Regions from separate parts of the Arthrobacter sp. TJ-263 genome, predicted to be linked through region 2. Evidence: riboswitches for the same ligand, from Rfam matches in the RefSeq annotation. Region 2 holds a riboswitch; the other holds the start of a gene.
The links. A riboswitch is a leader RNA that binds a small molecule or an ion and turns the genes downstream of it on or off. The one in region 2 is predicted to bind cyclic di-GMP.

Region 1 (4,428 bases), 120 kb from region 2:
CCGCGGCCCTGACGACGGAGGACACCTGCTGCCAGAGGACGGTCACCGCCAGGGCGGCGAGGAAGACGAGGGATGCGATGAACTCCGGCAGCCGGCTGCGCCGGGAGTGGTCGGGCAGTGCCGGGAGGCGGTCGGGCGACCACTCCACCCCGGTGTCGGTGACGCTCGCACGCTCGAGGACGGCGAACACCAGCGTGGTCCAGAAGCTGACGTGCACCGTGACGCTCAACGCGGTCGCCACCGCACTGCCGATGGCCGCACCGAGATCCCCCTCGCTCAGGAACTGCACGAGGAAGACCACCGTGGTGGCGATCGGGACCACGATGGACAGGAGGGTCTTCAGGAGCCGCATCCAGTCGAGGTAGTACCGGGGCCCGATCAGCAGGAGCGGGCGTTGCACGTAGTCGGCAGCGAGGCGTTCCGGGTCGCCCAGCTCCATGAGGGCCGAGCGTTCGGCGGTGCCGGGCTCCTCCCCGGCGGTGCGGTGCGCGTCGACGGCGTCGCCGATCATCTCCCGGATCTCGGGTTCGATCTCGGCGCGCTGGGAGTCCGGCACGGTGCGGACGGCTGCCCATACATAGCGATCGGTCAGCGTGGTCATGGCAGTTCCCCTTCGGCGAGGCGGTGCAGCGAGGCGGTCAGCCGATCCCAGTCGGCGGTGAGGGTGGCGGCGAGGTCGTCGCCGGCCGGGCTCGTCCGGTAGAACTTGCGCGGACGGGATTCGGCGGTGTCCCACTCGCTGGTCAGCAGGCCCTGCTTCTCGAGGCGCCGAAGGAGTGGATAGAGCGTGTTCGCGTCGACCTGGAGGTCCAGGTCGTCGAGCGAGCCCAGGAGCGCATACCCGTAGTCGGGGGTGCGCAGCCGGGTGAGGCACGCCAGGACGACCGTCCCGCGCCGCAGTTCCTGCAGATGTCCGGCGACCAGGCCCTCGTCGATTTCCATGTCAACACTATGGTGTGCGACGCACAGTGTAGGAAGAGGTGATCGGTTGTCGTCCCGGCGATCACCCGCCGGGGGTGATCCGCGGGAGTGCCATACTGTCGCCCATGGATCTCGAACAATGGTGGAACAGCGTCACGCCGCAGACCAGGGAGTGGCTGATCGCCCACAACGGTGAGGCGCTCACGCCAGAGGTGGTCGCCGAGATCAGCAGGGCCGGCGGCCTGGTGGCCTCCGAGTCGTGGTGGATGGGCGAGCGCAGCCCCGACGGCATCCTGCTCTCGGACGCGGCGACGGACTGGATCGAGGAGCGCGCCAACGAGGAATAGCCGCGGGTAGCGCCGCGACCACCGACGCGCGCTACCGCAGGACGAGGAGCACGGCCAGCAGGAGCATGACGGCGGCGATCAGTGCATCGAGGATGCGCCAGGCCCAGGGGCGGGCGAAGACGGGGGCGAGGAAGCGCGCCCCCACGCCGAGCGCCGAGAACCACAGGATGCTGCCGAGGGCGGCGCCCGCGCCGAACCACCACCGGCCCGGCGTGCCGTGCGTGTTCGCGAGTGATCCCAGCAGCAGCACGGTGTCGAGATAGACGTGCGGATTGAGCCAGGTGAGGGCGAGGCAGGTTCCGAGCGCGGCACGCCAGGACGTCGTCGCGGGCCCTCCGTCGACGTCGAGCCGCTCCCCCTGGAGCGCGCGCCGCCCCGCGAGGACGGCGTATCCCGTGAGGAAAGCCGCCCCGGCCCAGCGCACCACCTCCACGAGCACGGGGGCCTGCTCGATCGCCGCTCCCAACCCGCCGACGCCGAGCACGATGAGCACGAGGTCCGAGACGGCGCACACCACCACGACCAGCGCGACATGGGACCGCCGCAGGCCCTGGCGCAGCACGAAGGCGTTCTGCGAGCCGATGGCGACGATCAGGGTCAGTCCGGCGGCGAAGCCGGTGGCGGCGGTGGAGATCACGGAACCAACCTAGGGCCGGCACTTATGCTTAGACAAACTAATGCTTCTTCACCGAGATAAGAGTTGCTTATGCGATTAGTCGATCCGGGACAGGCCGAAGCCCTTGCGGCGATCATCGAGAAGGGCAGTTTCGAGGCAGCGGCCTCCACGCTGTCCGTCTCGCCCTCAGCGATCAGCCAGCGGATCCGGGCCCTCGAGGTGGCCGTCGGGCGCCCGGTCCTCACCCGCACACGCCCCCTCCGCCCCACCGGAGCGGGAGAGGCGATCGTCCGCTTCGCGCGGCAGCTCGAACTGCTGTCGGCGGACCTCGCCACCGAGCTCGACTCCGCCCGCGACGGCCCCCGCCGGCGGATCACGATCGTGGCCAATGGCGACTCCCTGCACACCTGGGTACTGCCGGCCCTCGCCCGCGTCGCAGACACCCTGCAGCTCGAGATCCTCCGGGAGGACGAGGACTACTCCCTCGACCTGCTGCGCAGCGGTGCCGCCTCGGCGGCCATCACGTCCGTGGCCACTCCCGTGCAGGGATGTTCCTCGCAGCCGCTCGGCGTCATGCGCTACGTGCCCGTCTGTTCCGTGGACTTCCGGGACACCTGGTTCGCCGACGGGGCGACGCCGGAACGGCTCTCCCGCGCCCCCGTGGTCCTCTTCGACCGGAAGGACGACCTCCAGGACCAGTACCTCCGTTCGCGCATCCGCAGTGCCTTCGACCCGCCGCGTCACTTCCTGCCCGCGGCGCAGGCCTTCGCGGACGCGATCCGCTTCGGCATGGGGTGGGGCCTCGTGTCCGAACTGGAGTTGCGGTCCGACCCCCAGGGCCTCGTCCTGCTCGACCCGGGAGGCCACGTGGACGTCCCCCTGTACTGGCAGCAGTGGCGCCACGGATCCACGTCCCTGGCTGCCGTCAGCGACACGGTACTGCGGTCCGCGGCGCTCCTCCTCCGCCCACCTGCGCGGAGGAGCTGACGGCGAGGGAGACACCCTGCGTCGGGTGCCGTGGCGCCACGGACCGACGGCGCTCCCCGTCGTTCATGACGGTGTCCGTGGGGGTTGCTACTATCGTCGAGCGAGCAGCCGCTCGTCGACAAAGGCAAACCCGGTGCGAGCCGGGGACGCAAAGCCACGGGACCCCTGAGGTCAGCCGGGCCGCCGAAGAGAACAGGTCCACGGAGTATGCCTCGGACACGCCACGTCCCCCCAGTTCCCAGACCCGCCCGCCGGCAGACCACGGCCGCCCCACGGAACCGCCCCGGTGCAGCACGCGATGAATAGCTCCCCACCGGGCGATCGTCGGGCCGCCGTCGTCATCGAGGACGATCTCGACATCCGGAACCTGGTCTGCGCCGTCCTGGAACAGGGCGGCTTCGTGGTCAGTGGTGCGACCACCGGGCGCGACGGTGTCGACGTGGTCCGCCAGCAGCACCCGATGCTGGTGACCCTGGACATCGGGCTCCCCGATATCGACGGTTACGAGGTCCTGCGCCGGATCCGCAACACCACCGACTGCTACGTGATCGTGCTCAGCGGCCACAGCGACGAGATGGACATCCTCACCGCACTCCAGGCCGGAGCCGACGACTACGTCCTGAAGCCGTTCCGGCCCCGCGAACTGCGGGCCCGCATCGACGCGATGCTCCGCCGCCCCCGCATCGGGCAGAACACGCACTCCCCGCCGGCCCGGACCGAGGCACTCGCAACCCCCGCGCCCACCCCGTCCGACGACGATGCCGTCCCGGCGAAGTCCGCCAACGTCCTGCGAAACGGCGGCATCACGGTGGACGGCGACGCGCGGATCGCCAGCTGTGCCGGCGTGGAACTGCCGCTCACGAAGACCGAATTCAATCTGCTGTACGAGCTGATGCGCGGCAACGGCGCCGTCCGGACCAAGGAGGAGCTGGTCCGGGTGTCCCGGGGCGGGGACTACCGGGGGTACAACTTCGTCAGCCGTACGGACGAGCGGGCCATCGAGGTGCATATCGCGAATCTCCGCCAGAAGCTGGCGCGCGTGGACGGCGGCCCGGACCTCATCACGACGGTGCGGGGCGTGGGGTTCCGCGTCGTGCCCCGGGACAAGGACTAGCTGAGAGCTGCCGCCGCCCCGGGGTGATCCGGGTAGCCTGCCCGCAGCACCCCGAGCGTGTCCGCTGCGCACGCACGCAGCAGGGCGCTCGCGCGCCGGGCGCCGTCGAGGTCGTGGGCGATTATCATTCGGTGGACCACCCGCGCAGCCTGGTCGAGGCGGACCGCGCCCACCATCATGGCCGACGTCGTCACGCTGAGGACGGCGTCCTCGGCGCCCGTGGCATCGCCGGCCCCGATCCTCAGCTCCAACCGCTCGAGCTTGCCCTCGAGCGTCGCGGAGAAGTCACGCGCGAACCGGAGGACGACGGCGGGGTCGGAGAAGTCGTGCGCCATGTCCCCGAGGACCGAGGGGTCCACGAGGGGCGCCGCCTTGCCCGGCGCGTCGAGGGACGGGGCGGCATCGTGTGGGAGGGGTGCCGCGCCGTCCACCGGATACCGGCC
Region 2 (4,428 bases):
CGGCAACGCAGCCGACCCCGCAGCCCACCTCATCACCGCGGCCGGAGATGCCTACCGGACGGCGGTGGCCCTCAACGCCGTCCTCGTCAAGGAGGACTGTGAGGACCTCCTCGACGTCGAGGAGGCGGTCAGCGAGGGCGTCTGACTGCTCCCGCAGGGGGCAGGGGAGAGGCGGGCCCCGACGTCGTGTCGTGACCCGCCTCCGGGACGAGCGCTACTTCCCGAGATCCTTCCCGAGGTCAGGACGGGTCTCGCTGTCCTGGGCCTGGAACGGGGTGTCCTCGACGTCGCGGGGGTTCCCACCGCTCGGTCCGGTGGTCCCGGAGGTGCCACCCTGCGCCTTGTCGCCCTTGCTGGACCCGCCCTTCTTGAGGACGCCTTTCAGGGAGTCCTGCAGCTCGGGGGCCTTGCTCTTGAGCGTGCCGGTGGTCGAGGCGACGGTCTCCTGGACCTTCGGGCTCTCCCACAGAGCCTGCGCCTTCGTCTTGAGCTGCTCGTAGCTCCCCCGGCCGGCCCGCGTCCCGAGGACGTAGCCGACCGCCGTGCCTGCGGCGAAAACAAGCTTGTTCTTCATGGTGTTCTCCCTTCGATGGACTGCGATCCTCTCGAATCTAGACCACCTGGTCGGCCGGGGCGAGAGGAGTTTCCAGAGGCAACATGCTGTAGGGGAGTGCCGCGATGCAGGCCCTGCCGTGTGAGGAAGTGTCGGTGCCGGGCGCTAGGTTGGCCGGAAGCACCAGGACAGGGAGGCTCCGTGCCCGAGGGGGACAGCGTGTTCCGGCTCGCCGTCCGCCTGCGGCGATCCCTCGACGGGCGCGCGCTCAGCCGCGGCGACCTGCGCGTTCCCGCGCATGCCGCCACGCCGCTCGACGGGATGCGGATCGCGGAGCACGTGACCCACGGCAAGCACCTGCTGACGCGGTTCGACGGCGGGCTGACCCTGCACACGCACCTGCTGATGCAGGGGTCCTGGACGGTCACGGCCCCCGGGAGGGCGCTGCCGCGGAGGCTCCTGCCGGATGCTCGGGTGATCCTCGCGGTGCGTGACGGGCCCACGGCGTACGGGCTGGACCTGCCCGTCGTCAACCTCCTGGCCACGCGGGCGGAGGGCGACGCCGTGGGTCACCTCGGTCCGGACCCGCTGCGGGAGGACTGGTCCGCGGACGAGGCGGTGCGCAGGCTGCGCCGCGGCCCGGGAGAGCGCGTGGCGGCCGCCCTGCTCGATCAGCGGAACATCGCCGGGTTCGGAAATCTGTGGGCCAACGAGCTCTGCTTCCTGCGGGGTGTCCACCCCGACACAGCAGTGGCCGACGTGGACGTGCCGGCACTGGTGGCCCTCGGCGCCCGGTGCCTGCGGTTCTCCGCGATGCAGCCGGGTGCGCACCAGGTCACCACGGGGAACACCCGGCCGGGCGAGAAGCACTGGGTGGCCGGTCGCGCCGGCAGGCCGTGCCTCCGGTGCGGCACCGCCGTGCACGTCAGGGCGGAGGTCCCGGATGATCCTGGCCGTCGTCGGACCTGGTGGTGTCCGCGCTGCCAGCCGCCACCGCCGGGGCACTGACGCCGGCGTCCGGGCTCATCCCGTGCCGGGCGCCGGTCAGCGTCGCGCGGCGAGTGCCGTGGCGAAGGCGTCGGTCGAGGCGGGGGAGCTGTCGATGCGCCAGTCGGCCTCCTTGACGATGTGGAACCAGACGAGCGCGACGACGTCCTGCTGCGCGGAGACGTACCTGAACAGGTCGGAGATCCACCGGGGTTTGGACCCGCCGATCTCGGACGAGGCAGTCTCGGCGATCATGATCGGCGTGCCCGGGGCGATCTGCCGGAGCTGTGCGATGCCGTCCCCGAACAGCGCCTCGGGTTCCTGCCAGGAGCTCCACGCCTGCGACGTGCCCCAGTTGTAGCCGTCGAGCGCCACCACGTCGACGTAGTCTCCACCCGGGTACAGCCGATCCATGGGCGTGGACCCCCAGTAGGGGACATTGGGGTTCCAGACCCAGCTGACGTTGGTCGCGCCGGTGGAGGCGACGACGTCGTGTACGTGCCGGTACGCCGCGATGTAGTCGGCCTCGGTGTTGCCGTTGACGCCGGCGGCCCACGGGTACCAGTCCCCGTTCATCTCGTGCGCGAACCGCAGATACACGGGCTGCCCCCAGTGCCCCAAAGCCGTGCCCCACTCGCGGAGGTAGGCGTCGAACTCGCCGGCCGCGATGCGGTCGAGGGAGTAGGCGGGCTGGTCGGCGCCGCCACCCCAGGTCCACGGCTCCCAGGTCAGCAGCGTCTCGGAGCCGCGGGCGCGCACCGCGTCCAGCTCGGCGATGGGCGCGGGCTGGTTGAAGTCCTTGTAGGACAGCACGAGGGAAGGGGCCTCGCCCGCGAGTGTCGCGACCTCGTCGAGCTCGCCGCCGGCCGCGGGCCCGCCATTGGTGCCGACGCCGAAGCGGATGCCCTTCGGGGCGCCCGGGGCGGGCGCAGGCTCGAGAAGCGTGTATCGGACGCTCGCCGTGCTGGTACCGACCGTCGCCGTGATGTCCACCGGGCCGGTCCCCGTCGGCACGATCGAGACGGTGAAGGCGCCCGTCGGCGACGTGGTCAGAGCCGCACCCACGGCCCCTGCCACGACGGTTCCCCTGCTCTTCCTCGGGAAGCCCGCGCCCGTCACCGTGACGGCGGCGCCGGGTACTCCGGAGGTGGTGCTGACCGTGACCCTGGGCGTGCCCGTGGCCGCGGCCTGGGCGGACACCGGCGGCACCCCGAGCATGAGGACGGACAGCACCGCGGCGACCACGACGAGGCGCGCGGCGGTCGTCAGGACTGCAGCTGCTGCGAGACGGGGAACGGGAAGCATGATCGGCACCTCACGGGTTCGGTGGCCCGGCTGACCGCGAGGGTCCCGTGGCTTTGCGTCCCCGGCTCGCGCCGGGTTTGCCCTTGTCGCCGAGCGGCTGCCCGGGCGTCGTGGGTCCCCGCGATGCAGCGGGACCCGCACCCCATTGTCCCGTCGCATCTGCCCCGCAGCCGCCGGAATCCGCTGAGCGGTGGCCAAGGATTCCGTCAGGTCTTCCGCAGCGCGCATCCCCGGTGGGCCCCGGCCGCCGCCCGAATATGGCCGTCGTCTTGGGAAATCGTGTGGCCTGGCCCACAATTGGTAGTGCGACGGGCTCGAGGCTCCCGTCGTGGTGTGCGGAGGGAGAAGATGAAGCAACGACAGAAATTCACCGACACGATCGCGGCGCAGGTGGACGAGTTCAGGCCGACCTTCGAGGCGCAGGTGGGCCCGGCGCTCGCGGAGGTCTTCATGATGGAGCAGGAGGAACTCCGCCGTGCAGGGCTGCCGCAGGGGATCGCCCGCGTGGGCGACAAGCTTCCCGAGGCGATCCTGTACGACGACGGAGGGCATCCGGTGCCCCTGCGCGAGGTCCTCGGGGCCGCAGCCGCGATCATCGTGTTCTACCGGGGCGAGTGGTGCCCCTACTGCAGCATCACCCTGCAGACCTACCAGCGGGAACTGAGCCCCCTCGCCGAGACCTTCGGGACGCGGCTCATCGCCGTCAGCCCCCAGCACCCGGAGATCACGCGGAAGATGGCACACGAGAGGGGGCTGTACGTATCGCTCTACTCGGACGCAGGGAACACCCTCGCCTCGCAGCTCGGGATCGTCACGTCACCCAGCCCCGAGTCGACGCTGGCGCGCATAGCCCTCGGGATCGACGTCGCCGGATCCAACCTGGACCGGTCGCTGACGATCCCGTTCCCCACGGTGATCGTCGCCGACGCGACGGGCACCATCCGGTTCATCGATGTTCACGTGGACTACACGAACCGCACGGAGACCAGCGACATCATCGATGCCCTCGTGGCGCTCTGACGGTAGTCGCGCCCACCGGAGGCGGGCTCAGGCTTCCTTCGCCTCGTTGTCGGCGTCCTCGTTGTCGGCGGATACGAAGGTGTCGCGTGCCAGCTGACGGCGATCAAGCTCTTCCCGGAGTTCGTGGTGCTGCCCTTCGGTCTCCGCGTCCACGCCCCCGTCACGGATGTACTGCACATCCCTCGAGCGGTGGTTCCTGCTGTTCAGGATGTCAAGGTCATCCCGATCGATCGATGTCAGATCCTCCGGGAAGAGCTTCGCCGGGTCCAACCTGCTGTTATCACTCACGAAGTGCCTCATTCACATGCAACAAACCCAAGAGCCCCGCTTCTAGAGGCGAGACCGACATTACCGCAATCGCCTCCTACCTCCCGGATTCCTGGTCCCCGCCGCCCTCGGTGCCCAGGGGCACGATGAGCAGGATGTGCGTTCCATGGCCGAGGGTGCTCGAGATCGAGAGGGTGCCCTCGCAGAGTCCGGTCCGGCGCCGCATCTCCGTCAGTCCGGGACACGAGGGCGGTTCTGCGAACCCGGAGCCGTCATCGATGATCTCCATCTCGAGG

Region 1: another riboswitch for cyclic di-GMP. It lies ahead of AC4D2F_RS08305 (response regulator transcription factor); the one in region 2 lies ahead of AC4D2F_RS08905 (glycoside hydrolase family 26 protein).

Annotation. Positions count from the first base shown of each region.
Region 1 covers NZ_JBZCNE010000001.1:1,748,846-1,753,273, forward strand. The annotation lists gene AC4D2F_RS08280 (permease prefix domain 1-containing protein) at 1-601, opposite strand, end outside; gene AC4D2F_RS08285 (PadR family transcriptional regulator) at 598-942, opposite strand; gene AC4D2F_RS08290 (hypothetical protein) at 1,047-1,268, shown strand; gene AC4D2F_RS08295 (LysE/ArgO family amino acid transporter) at 1,300-1,905, opposite strand; gene AC4D2F_RS08300 (LysR family transcriptional regulator ArgP) at 1,975-2,871, shown strand; cyclic di-GMP riboswitch class I at 2,985-3,059, shown strand; gene AC4D2F_RS08305 (response regulator transcription factor) at 3,170-3,985, shown strand; gene AC4D2F_RS08310 (hypothetical protein) at 3,982-4,416, opposite strand.
Region 2 covers NZ_JBZCNE010000001.1:1,865,846-1,870,273, reverse strand. The annotation lists gene AC4D2F_RS08920 (NAD(P)/FAD-dependent oxidoreductase) at 1-145, shown strand, start outside; gene AC4D2F_RS08915 (YtxH domain-containing protein) at 215-574, opposite strand; gene AC4D2F_RS08910 (DNA-formamidopyrimidine glycosylase family protein) at 755-1,561, shown strand; gene AC4D2F_RS08905 (glycoside hydrolase family 26 protein) at 1,598-2,845, opposite strand; cyclic di-GMP riboswitch class I at 2,863-2,937, opposite strand; gene AC4D2F_RS08900 (peroxiredoxin-like family protein) at 3,194-3,865, shown strand; gene AC4D2F_RS08895 (hypothetical protein) at 3,893-4,153, opposite strand; gene AC4D2F_RS08890 (GAF domain-containing sensor histidine kinase) at 4,230-4,428, opposite strand, start outside.